DNA from 4 places in the Mesorhizobium sp. CNPSo 4671 genome. Region 1 is predicted to be linked to each of the others. Evidence: riboswitches for the same ligand, from Rfam matches in the RefSeq annotation. Region 1 holds a riboswitch; each other region holds the start of a gene.
The links. A riboswitch is a leader RNA that binds a small molecule or an ion and turns the genes downstream of it on or off. The one in region 1 is predicted to bind cobalamin.
Positions count from the first base shown of each region.

Region 2: it holds a riboswitch for cobalamin, as region 1 does, so the genes downstream of both, AC04SF_RS30170 (DUF1636 family protein) here and AC04SF_RS10430 (DUF1636 family protein) in region 1, are expected to answer to the same signal.
Region 3: it holds a riboswitch for cobalamin, as region 1 does, so the genes downstream of both, bluB (5,6-dimethylbenzimidazole synthase) here and AC04SF_RS10430 (DUF1636 family protein) in region 1, are expected to answer to the same signal.
Region 4: it holds a riboswitch for cobalamin, as region 1 does, so the genes downstream of both, metE (5-methyltetrahydropteroyltriglutamate--homocysteine S-methyltransferase) here and AC04SF_RS10430 (DUF1636 family protein) in region 1, are expected to answer to the same signal.

Region 1 is NZ_JBWLUW010000003.1:466,652-469,563, forward strand. Features, by position in the region: gene cobW (cobalamin biosynthesis protein CobW) at 1-608, opposite strand, end outside; gene AC04SF_RS10430 (DUF1636 family protein) at 611-1,039, opposite strand; cobalamin riboswitch at 1,080-1,284, opposite strand; gene AC04SF_RS10435 (winged helix-turn-helix domain-containing protein) at 1,314-2,513, opposite strand; gene AC04SF_RS10440 (NADH-quinone oxidoreductase subunit A) at 2,848-2,912, shown strand, end outside.
Region 2 is NZ_JBWLUW010000014.1:12,038-14,949, forward strand. Features, by position in the region: gene AC04SF_RS30165 (ABC transporter substrate-binding protein) at 1-885, opposite strand, end outside; cobalamin riboswitch at 1,339-1,545, shown strand; gene AC04SF_RS30170 (DUF1636 family protein) at 1,637-2,035, shown strand; gene AC04SF_RS30175 (ABC transporter ATP-binding protein) at 2,032-2,820, shown strand; gene AC04SF_RS30180 (ABC transporter substrate-binding protein) at 2,868-2,912, shown strand, end outside.
Region 3 is NZ_JBWLUW010000001.1:690,274-693,185, reverse strand. Features, by position in the region: gene AC04SF_RS03110 (histone deacetylase family protein) at 1-891, opposite strand, end outside; cobalamin riboswitch at 1,013-1,192, shown strand; partial or broken gene bluB (5,6-dimethylbenzimidazole synthase) at 1,196-1,870, shown strand; gene AC04SF_RS03100 (hypothetical protein) at 1,978-2,912, opposite strand, start outside.
Region 4 is NZ_JBWLUW010000027.1:8,610-11,521, reverse strand. Features, by position in the region: cobalamin riboswitch at 1,190-1,388, shown strand; gene metE (5-methyltetrahydropteroyltriglutamate--homocysteine S-methyltransferase) at 1,507-2,912, shown strand, end outside.

The sequences.
Region 1 (2,912 bases):
TTGATGATGGCGTTGGCTCGGGCCGAACCAGCGGCGTCCATCAGGTCGCTTTTCGACAGGATGATCAAATCGGCGCAGGCGATCTGGTCCTCGAATACTTCTTCGACCGGGTCGTCATGGTCGAGGCTGTCGTCAGCAGTCCTCTGCGCCTGCAGCGCGTCCATATCGTTGGCGACACGACCTTCGGCCAGTGCCGGGCCATCGACCACGGCGATGACGCCGTCGACGGTCACGCGGCTCTTCACCGTCGGCCACTGGAAGGCCTGAACCAGCGGTTTGGGCAGAGCGAGGCCCGAGGTTTCGATCAGGATATGGTCGACCTTGGGGTTGAGCGACAGGATCTGGTCGAGCGCCGGCACGAAATCGTCGGCGACGGTGCAGCAGATGCAGCCATTGGCCAGTTCGACGATGTTTTCCTCGGGGCAGGTGTCGATGCCGCAACCCTTGAGGATCTCGCCGTCGATGCCGATGTCGCCAAACTCGTTGACGATGATCGCGATACGCTTGCCGCCGGCGTTTTCCAGGAGATGGCGGACCAGCGTCGTCTTGCCGGCGCCGAGAAAGCCGGTGACGACGGTGCAGGGAACGCGGGAGACGGAAGCGGTCATGGTTAGTCCTTCAGCATGTCGAGGGGTGGAATGCGGGCCACGAGGCCGCGCTTGAGGGAATCGGGCCGGCCGCGCCAGGGGATGAGGCCGTCCGTTGACGTGGCGAAGAGCTTTGCGCCAGTGACGAGGTCGGCGCCGCTGGCCGCAGTCAGGTCGCCGAACACATAGCTCCAGCAGCCGTCGCGCAGGATCGCCGCGCTCAGCCGGCGCTTGCAGTTGCCAAGGCACTCGACCGTGCGCACTCGGATATGGTCGTCAGACGCTGCATGGCGCGTGTCCTCGGCCAACAGTTCGCCGGCGCGGGGATGGGCGTCGGAGCCGGTTTCGTCGCGACAGGAGGCGCAAACGATGACCGTGATGCCGGCCAAGGCTTCGCTGTCGGCGGACGAGATATCCGCTGTGCCAGCCGAAAAACTGCTGTTCTGGTCCAAAAAGCCGGGCTCCTTGCCCGGAAACCCGCCGGGCGATCGGATTCTTCTGTCGCAGACGGCAGGTCTCCTGGCTCGCGGGTCATCGCCTTGGGTGCCGCCTTCCCGGGAAACTCCCAGTGGCTTTCGGCCTTGGCTCTTCGCTTACAGTTGCGGGGACAGCCGCGGATTTGAGATTTTCATCCCGCACCGCATTCCCTCTTAGCCCCTGCCGTTGCGGGCAAAGGACCGTCTGGACCGGATTTAGGCTTTTGCAGGCAGCGGTGTCAACGCGGGCTTACGACACGGCGATGTCGGCCAACGCCGGGCCCAGATCGCCGGCCGGTGTCACCTCCATGCGTTCAAGGCCGAGCCAGCCCTGCATCTGCTTCAGTTCCTCAAAGAGCTGCGCAGCGGTTTCAGGCGGTGCGTTGGGCTCAGGGTAGGCGGCATGGATGCGCAGGACGCTGGCTGGCCGGTCTGCCTTGAGGTCGACGCGCGCGACGATCCGGTCGCCGAACAGGAAGGGCAGGACGTAGTAGCCGTATTGGCGCTTTTCGGCCGGCGTGTAGATCTCGATGCGGTAGTGGAAATCGAACAGCCGCTCCGAGCGCGAGCGCTCGAAGACAACCGGGTCGAACGGTGCGAGCAAGGCGCGCGCCTCGATTTTTCGGGGCAAGCGGGCGTCCTTATGAAGGTAGGCCGGCTTGTCCCAGCCTTCGACGCGCACCGGCACGAGCTCGCCCAACTCGACCAGTTCCTCCAACCGGCCCTTCATGTCGGCCGGCGACAGTCGAAAGTAGTCGCGCAAATCGCCTGATGTCGCGATGCCATGGGCGCGGGCGGAGATGCTTAGCAATTCGCGATGCGCGTCCTCCGGGGCAGGCACCGGCAGATCGAGGATCGCCTGCGGCAGGACGCGCTCGGGCAAATCATAGAAGCGCTCGAAGCCGCGGCGGTGCGCCGTGGTGATGCGCCCGGCCCAGAACAGCCATTCGAAGGCATGTTTGGCATGGCTCCAGCCCCACCAGCCGCCCGAACCCTTCTGGCCTTCGAGCGCGGAGGCGGCGATCGGGCCGCGCTCGGCGACCGCGCGGTAGATCTCTTCTATATAGGCGGCGTGTTCGCGGCCCCATTTGGCCAGGCCCAGATACATCTCGTCGCCTTGCTCGGCGCGCTGCATGCGCCAGCGCATCAGCGGGTAGGTCTCGACCGGCAGGAAGGAGGCCTCGTGCGCCCAGTATTCGAACACCGTGCGCTTGCGGGTCACCGCGGCATTGTCGAGTAAGGCGAGCGGGTAGGGGCCAAGGCGCGAATAGAGCGGCATATAGTGAGCGCGCACCACCGCGCTGACGGAATCGATCTGCAGCAGGCCGGTGCGGGAGAGCACGCGGGCGAGGTGGCGGCGGTCAGGTGTGCCATTTGGGCGCGGATCGAGAAATCCTTGAGCGGCGAGCGCGATGCGCCGTGCCATGGCAAGCGAGATCTTTTCGTTCATGCAGCTGTCACTCTAAGGGCGTCCAGGTCGAGAGTCCGATGGGTGATTCCGGCCCATGCTAGCAGGGTTTTGGCGGCAACCCTGTCAGGAGAGAAAAGTGGAGTAAAAAGCGAAGGAAATCAAACAAGAGCGGATCGGACCAGTTTCTCCGGATATGCCGTCCAGGTCGGGCTTTTGAACAAGGTTTGACTTGCTTCGCTGGAAGTGCTGCGCTAACCCTCGCCGCGTTGCAGCATAGGCCCCTTAAAACGGTTCAGCGGTTAATCTGTCACGCTTCCGCATTAAGGTCCGGTGCTGTAATCAAAGTGGATTGGCGCCAACGGAAAGCCGCTGCATGAACGCACTCCTCAGTTCGTACCTGCCCATCGTCCTGTTCATCGGCGTGGCGCTGGTCGTCGG
Region 2 (2,912 bases), on a different contig from region 1:
GCAGCATTGCGGCTGGTCGCCGCGGAAGCGGCCGAGATTGAACGAGCCCTGATACCAATGCAGGCCCTTGCCCTGAGTCCACGGCACCATGGCAGGCCCGAGATCGATCGAGTTGAACGACGGCTCGAACATGCCGTCCTGGGCCAGCTTCTGCATCATGGCGGTCACGTCGACGGCGCGCGGGTCGGTCCACGGTATCGTGCCGTTGATCAGCCCGTCATAGACGTCCAGCCCGTGCTTGTTGACCAGGATCGCGGACCACATGAATTGTGAGGGCCACTTCTTCTGGTTGGCCAGCATGAAGGCGGCAAGGCCGGCTTCCTTGCCCTTCTGTGCATTGGCCATCAGCTCATCCCATGTGGTCGGAACCTTGAGGCCGAGCTGTTCGTAGATGTCCTTGCGGTACCAGACCACCGACGCGCTCATCTCCGTCGGCACGAAATGCTTCTTGCCATTGTAGACCGACAGCGCCACGCCGGCCGGGTTCAGCTTCTTGTCCCAGCCATACTTCTCGTAATAGGGCGTCAGATCGGCGGAGAAACCGTTGTCGACGATCTCCTTGCCGCGGCCGCCTTCCCAGGAATAGAAAAGATCAGGCGGATTGCTCGATGACAGCTCGATCGTCTGCTTGGTCTTGTAGGTCTCGCCGTCGACGCTGGCTCCGGTGACATGGACCCGGTCGCCATTCTTCTTGTTCCATTCGTCGATCAGCCAATTGGCGTAGACCTCCGAGGACGGCCATGGCGCCCGGTAGAAATACCTGATTTCGGCGGGCGCGGCCCGCGCCACCTTGACCCCTGACGCCGCCGCCACTGCGGTCGCGCCGAGTGCAGCGGAAGCCTTCATGAAAGTGCGGCGGGACAGTGCATTCTGTTTGATGTTCATCGTTTTCCTCCCGGTTCGATCTGACAATGACAGGCAGCAGCAAGCCGCCGCGAAGCGCGAGCGCGACGCGTGTCGACAGTGACTGTTGCTGACCCTCCGAAGGCGAAGTTGGTGGCGTGGTTCTTCCGTCGCCAAATTCGTCACGGAGATTGAATTAATCTAATCGAAGCGCTTGCGCAAGCGCTTCGATGGTCAATTTCGGATATTTTCGGTTGCCTCCAGCCGGGCTGGTTTGACTGAACTCCGCCTTGCGCGGTCGCAACCTTGCCGACAAGCCGACATGGCTCTCACGACAAGGGGATTGACAGCGGCAGAGGATATCATTCTAACGTTATGTTATGACATTACGAATGGAAATATCACATGTGTCTTCTCTGATGAGGCCAAGGCTGCTGGTGCCGCGATGGTGACAGGCTTGGTCGAAAAGAATCGTTGCGATGCGCCGGGGGCAAATCTACGATGCTCGGCTGATGGTCCCCGCGCCGAAAGGCAAGGGGTGAAAAGGGAACACGGTGAGACCCTCAAAGGTCGAGGCCGTGGCTGCCCCCGCAACTGTAAGCGGTGAGCAAGATCCGACACGCCACTGGCCGGCAAGGCTGGGAAGGCAGGATTGCGCAACGACCCGCGAGCCAGGAGACCTGCCATCACTGAGTTGACCGGACGGGGTGTGCCGGGAGGAAACGTGGACGTCGGTCTTGTCGGCCGGCTCGCCAACATCCTTCCGTTGCCAGTTTTGGAAAGTGACGGAAAGTTGGACGGCGCCATCGATCATCGCATCATCGTGTGCACGCTTTGCCGTGACATCCCGACCGGCATCAGGTCGGGCGAGAGCCTGTGCGCCGATTTGCGCTCCCGGCTCGCGGCCTACCATGAGTCGGCCTTGGCGGATTGCTTCACGATCGAAGGCGTCGAATGCATGGCGGGCTGCGCGCGACCGCTGACGGTGGCCTTCCAGGCACCAGGCAAGGCTTCCTATCTTTTCGGCTCCATCGACGCTGAGGCCGACGCCGGCGATCTCGTGCGATTTGCCAGGCTTTACGCGTCGCTCGCCGACGGCTGGTGCAATTCCGGACAACGTCCGCCGCGACTGGCCGGCAAGACTCTGGCCCGCATTCCCGGACCGGTCAAGATTGCGGGCGACAGCCGATGACAATGCCGCTTCTCGAAGCCCGCGACCTCTGCGCGATGGCGAATGGCCGCGATCTGGTCCATGCGGTCAGCCTGTCGGTGGCCTCTGGCGATCGTCTCGCCATCATCGGCCCCAATGGTGCCGGCAAGACCACGCTGCTGCGCATGCTCTCTGGCATGCTCAGGCCAAATGCGGGCGAGGTGAAGCTCGGTGGGCGCCGCCTGGACAGGATCTCGACCGCCGAGCGGGCCCTGCACATCGCTGTCGTCGGCCAGACCGACCAGCCCGATCCGCGCCTGGCGGTGATCGACTATGTCGAGCTTGGCCGCGTCCCGCATGCGGGCCTGAGACGCAGGAGCGAGGAACGCGATATCGTCGTCGACGCGCTGCGCCGGACCGGCCTGTTGCCGCTGCTTGCCCGCAGCATCGGCTCGCTGTCGGGCGGCGAACGCCAGCGCGCCCAGTTGGCGCGCGCCATCGCGCAGCAACCGAAAGTGCTGTTCCTGGACGAGCCGACCAACCATCTCGATCCGCGTGCCCGCGCGGAATTGCTCGAGCTCGTGGCCGGCTTCGGCATGACCGTGATCGCGGTGCTGCACGATCTGGCCCTGGTGGCGCCCTTCGCCACCAGGGTCGCGGTGATGCACGAAGCGCGGCTGCATGCGCTGGCCGCGCCGCGCGAAGCGCTGACCCAAAAACTGATCCGCGAGATCTTCGGCGTCGACGTGTTTCGCCTGCGCCATCCGACCGAGGACCGCGAACTGACGGTGTTCGATGTTCCAAACCGCGCCGCGCCGCCATCCTGATCGAACCCATCCCCCATCCCACACTGTTCAACCAAGGAGCAAAATCCGTGAAACGTCTCGCACTGTCGCTCGTCTTCTCGCTGCTGGCCTCG
Region 3 (2,912 bases), on a different contig from region 1:
CGAAAATGCCAGTCCCTGCAGATCGTAGCCGCCCTCGAGCAGGCTGACGAGCCTGTTGCCGCTGTGGCGGGCCGCGCGCTGCATCAGCTGGCCAGTCGCCCAGTCGAAATCGTCTTCGGTCAGGTTGATCTCGGCCAGCGGGTCGCGGTGGTGCGCGTCGAAGCCGGCCGAAATGATGATCAGATCGGGCGCGAAATTGTCGAGCGCCGGCAGCACGCGCGACAGGAAGGCATCGCGAAACACCTCGCCGCCGGTCTGTGGCGCCAAGGGCGCGTTGACGATGTTGCCGGCGCCGGTCTCGTTCTTCGCGCCGGTGCCGGGATAGAGCGGCATCTGGTGCGTCGAGCAATAGAGCACCGAGGGATCGTCCCAGAAAATATCCTGCGTGCCGTTGCCGTGATGCACGTCCCAGTCGACGACAGCAACGCGCTCGGCGCCATGCTTCTTCTGCGCATAGCGCGCCGCAATCGCCGCCGTGTTGAAGAAACAGAAGCCCATCGCGGTGGTCTTCTCGGCATGATGGCCGGGCGGCCTTGCGGCGACGAAGACATTGTCGGCACGGCCGGCGAAGACGTCGTCGACAGCGGCGTTGGCGGCGCCGATCGCGGTGATCACCGCTTGCCAGCTCTTCGGGCTGGCGGTGGTGTCGGCATCGATGCGGGCAAGGCCTTCCTCGGGAATGGCGGCACGAACGCGGGCGACGAAATCGGCGGGATGGGCGTACAGGATGGTCGCTTCATCACCCTCCGGCGCCTTGACGCGATCAAGCCCTGCGAAGGCCTCGTCATCCAGCACCCGTTCTATGGCGCGTAAACGGTCCGGCCGCTCGGGATGGCCGGGCGGCGTGATGTGTTCGAGGAAGATCGGATGGGTATAGAGACGAGTGGCCATGCTCCCTATCTAGTGCCCCGGCAACGCGATGACCATGCGTTGCCGCTTGATGACTGGGGAAAATCACGCCTGCGTCCATTGGCGTCGCCGCGGGGATTGGCGCCGCCGAGGCTTCGGCGTAAGGTCGCAGCCACTGCCTGGTGCCCGCCGCAAGCGGGAGAATCGGGAACACGGTTGAACTCCGTGGCGTGCCCAACGCTGTGAGGGGGACCGCGCCGGTAAATGCCACTGTCGATGACGGGAAGGCACCGGACGCGGGTTGATCCCAAGCCAGAAGACCGGCCTGGCAGGCATCGTCATCCGCATGGTCAGGCGGCTGGCATCAATAGCAATCGCAAGGGGACAAGCGATGCCGGAACACATGACCGCTCCTATGGGCGACGGATTTGACCAGATGGCGCGTGACGCGGTCTACCGTGCCATGTTCACGCGGCGCGACGTGCGCAGCCATTTCCTGCCCGACGCGCTCGATGACGAGGTGCTGGCGCGGCTTCTGCTTGCCGCCCATCACGCGCCATCGGTCGGCTTCATGCAGCCCTGGAATTTCATCGTCATCCGCGACGCCGCGCGACGGGCTGATGTGCGTGAACTGTTCCTGGCCGCGCGCGAACTGGAACTGCCTGAAATCGAAGAGGAACGGCAGGCGCTCTACCGCAAGCTCAAGCTCGAAGGCATCTGCGAAAGCGCCCTCAACATCTGCATCACCTGCGACCGCCAGCGCTCGCAGGGTTCGCCGCTGGGCCGTTGGCACAATCCGGAAATGGATCTCTACAGCACCGTCTGCGCGGTGCAGAATTTCTGGCTGGCGGCGCGCGCCGAAGGCGTCGGCGTCGGCTGGGTCAGCATCATCGAGCCGCAAGCGTTGAAGAGCCTGCTATCCATTCCCGAGCACGTGACGCCGATCGCTTATCTCTGCGTCGGCCGGGTTTCCGAGTTCGCGCCCAAACCGGACCTCGAAACGCATGGCTGGGGCCGGCGGCTGCCGCTGCCCGAATTGATCATGAGCGAGACTTTCTGCGGGCAAGGCGAGGTACCGCTCAAGTCAGCTGTGGCGCACCTCAACGCAGTCGCCTGCGCGCCCGCCGATCAGCGTGTTGCGCCTGCCGTGCCCCAGCGCGAGCCGCCGAACGAGGCCAGCGCCTTGTCCTTCAACTCCCTGAACTTCGACGACGCCTCGGCCAGCCGGGCATCCCAGGCCGGATCGGGCACCTGGCCGGCGATGGTCTTGAAATAGACCTGCATCAGGCAAGCAATGGCAAATGGCTCGATGAAGGCCGCCTTGAAGGCCCAGGCGAAGACGATGGCGAGCACGAACGCCCAACCAGCCAGTTGTCCCGGCATGATGAACAGAATGGCGGCGGCCGGGGCCAGCATCAGCAGGAAAATGATGAAGGACACGCCCCACATGATGACCGCCAGCCAGACGGCGTTCTTGACCATGGTCTTGCCGTTCTGGGCGTAGAGCACGACGCCTTGCCGCGCCGTCTCGAAGGGCGAGGACGAATTGATGCGGATGTTGTAGCCGAGGATGATCTCGTCGACATAGGTGAGCGACAGGCGAATCACCGTGTTGATGAACGAGACGAGGCCGCTCAGCCCCGGAATGGGCAAGAAGGCGGCGATGCCGCCGAGCAGGCCGGTGATGGCGCGGATGGCGCCCTTGACCAGTTGGTCGACGACGAAAAGGATGTTGGCCTCGGCGAAACGCTCCGTCACGACCTGCCTGGCATAGGCGATCTGGTTCTGGCCGTCGGGGACATCCCGGCCGTCGATCAGATGGACCATGACGGCGATATGGCCGGCCTTGACGACATAGAGAATGTATTCCCGGATCCAGTAGACGGCGATCGAGACGACGCCGAAGCCGACCACGCCGCCCCACAAGGCGAAGGACATCGGTCCATCGGGATCGGTGGAGATATGGCCGACGCCGTAGCCAACGGAAGCGCCGGTGCCAGTCGCCACGATGTAGGCCAGCGTGATGCCGAAATAGACGATCATGCGAAAGACAATGAAAGGCC
Region 4 (2,912 bases), on a different contig from region 1:
GAGTCGCATCTCCGCTCTGCGCCCGAGGGGATCACCGTAGTGCCGTCAATTGCCGCCTCGACATCTTTGCTTTCTACACACTCCAGGTGTGCATCAGGGGTGAGATGCAGCAACTCGGACTGGCCCAGCCAGCTGTCGGGTTGAGCGCCGGCAGGAAGCACAGCGCCTCGCAGCGCTCTTCGACGGCCCGATATGTCCTTCAGAGGCATCGAATGTCCTATCCATCGTCGCACTGGCTTCGGCCGCATGGGCTTCTCCACCAGGCCTCATTTGCTGCGCGCTTCACCCGGCGGACAGCAGACCGCGAAGCCGCCACGGCCGCGAAAATCTCGTGATGGCGGCTCGACTGCGCGACCGGCCCGCCATTTTGGGGCGACGTCCAGTGCAGTTGCCTGGCGTCGACCTCGCCCTTCATCTCTTGACCGCATGTTGCCTCGTCCTCTCAGCCAGCCGAGCCTCCCGACAGCCGGATAGATGATGACGATCCCCTCCTGGAGAATGTCTCGTTTGAAAAGCGTGACGGTCTGCGCCGCCTTATTTCCTCCGGCCGATCGCGTACCGTCTGCGGTTCTGCCGCGCTCGCGGCGAAACGCAGTCACTCTACCGTGCAACACACAATGGAAATACGACAGGCGCACCAGAAATGGTGGGGTCCGTGTCAAAGATTTCTAGGTAAACCCGCGAAAGCGAAACGGCATCTCTTGGTTTTGGCGTCGAGCAAGCTTTGCCTTTTGGCGCTTTTACGCTTCGAGCGGGCAGAATACCCGCAACCGATCCCGTGTGTATGAGTGCAACGTGTCAGAGCCGGATCTGCCAAATGCGGGCAAAAACGTCTGACCTGAGAAGAGACATAGGCACCTTGCCGACGCGTCATGTGTCTTGGCCTTTGGATTTCAAGAAGTCAGGGATGTGGGGCCCTCGATTCGGCGCTGAGGCCATTGATGATCGCCGGCATGTAGGCGATCGGATTGACGCCGCCGACTTGGCAGGCCGCGGTGGGCTCGAACAGCAAGCCGGCCGGAGTTCTCGATGTCTACTGGGCTTCGGGCGGTTCAATGCGTGGCCTGATTGCCGGTTGATCAGCGCGGTCGCAGTTACTCGCTCTCGGTGCAACCTATGCGCAACACCAAAATGTCACATAATGACATAAACATTTCTTTATGCGGTATTGACACACAGTTCCCTGCTGTGATTGTCTGCATGCCGTGGTTCTCCGTACGGCACTGCCGCATGGAGCTAAGAGGGAAGCCGGTGCGAGGCCGGCGCTGCCCCCGCAACTGTTAGCGGTGAGCCAACCCCACTCATGTCACTGAGGCGACAGCCTCGGGAAGACGGGGAGAAGCTATGACCCCGCGAGCCAGGAGACCTGCCACGACGAACTTTGTCCACGGGCGGGGTGTCTCGGTGGCCGCAGCAGCCCGGCGTTCGTGCCGGCCTACGAGGCGCCTTCTTGTCCCCACGCCCCAACCATCGGGGTATGGCATGACTGTCTCTCAGCAAATTCCTGTGGCAACGCTCGGTGTGCCGCGGTTCGGTCGCCGACGAGAACTGAAATTCGCGCTTGAAAGCTACTGGTCCGGAAAATCTTCCGCTACCGACCTTCTCACAACGGCGAAAGCGCTGCGTGCCGCCAACTGGGAAGAGCAGCGCGATCGCGGTGTGTCGAAAATTCCGTCGAACGACTTCTCGCTCTACGACCATGTGCTCGACACTGCAGAAATGGTCGGCGCGGTGCCGTCCCGATACGCCTGGAGTGGCGGCGAGCTCCCGCTCGACATCTACTTCGCCATGGCGCGCGGCGACCAAGACCAGACGGGGAGCTGCGGGCACTCTGATCAGGAGCGTGCGGCTGGCCCTGCCCTGACCGCGATGGAAATGACCAAATGGTTCGACACCAACTATCACTACATCGTGCCGGAACTCGACGATGATCAGACGTTTGCCCTCTCGTCGACGAAACCGGTTGATCACTTCCTCGAGGCTAAAGCCCTCGGCATTCATACACGCCCAGTCATCCTTGGACCTGTCACCTTCCTCAAATTGGCGAAGTCACCTGCCGAGGGTTTCAATCCCATCGCGCTGCTGCCGCGGCTTCTGCCCGTCTACGAGCAGCTCCTGCGGAGGTTGAAACTTTCGGGAGCCGATTGGGTGCAGATCGACGAGCCGGCGCTTGTGCTGGATCTAAACCCGAACGAACAAGCGGCCTTTGAATTTGCCTATGGGCAGCTGTCAAATGCCGCGCCCGAACTGAAGATCATGCTGGCTACCTATTTCGGTGCGCTGGGTGACAATCTCGACACGGCGATTTCGCTGCCCGCAGCCGGACTGCATCTCGATCTTTCGCGCGCTCCCGAACAGTTGGAGACGATTGGTCGGCTCGCGCCTAAGGATCTGGTGCTGTCGCTTGGCTTGATCGATGGCCGCAACGTCTGGCGCGCGAACCTGCCTGCCATTCTCGACCGCATCAAGCCGATCGTCGCCGGCTGGCCCTTGGACCGCGTCGAAATTGCGCCGTCGTGCTCGATGCTGCATGTGCCCATGGACCTTCGGATGGAGACGGCACTCGATGCCACCATCAGGTCGTGGCTCGCCTTCGCCGCGCAGAAGACCGACGAACTGGTGGTGCTGGCGAGGGCGCTGTTCGAAGGCAGGGATTCAGTGGCAGACGAGTTGACAGCTTCCGCCGAGGCTGCCGCTGCTCGCGCAGCGTCCGCAAAGGTCCATGATCCGCTTGTTGAAGGTCGGATCGCCGGCATTGACGACAGCATGAAGCAACGAAAGAACCCTTTCCTCGTGCGTTCCACGGTCCAGGCCCGCACGCTAAGCCTGCCCCCGTTCCCAACCACCACCATAGGATCATTCCCGCAGACGACTCGGGTGCGCAAGGCCCGCTCCGCCCACAGGAAGGGCGA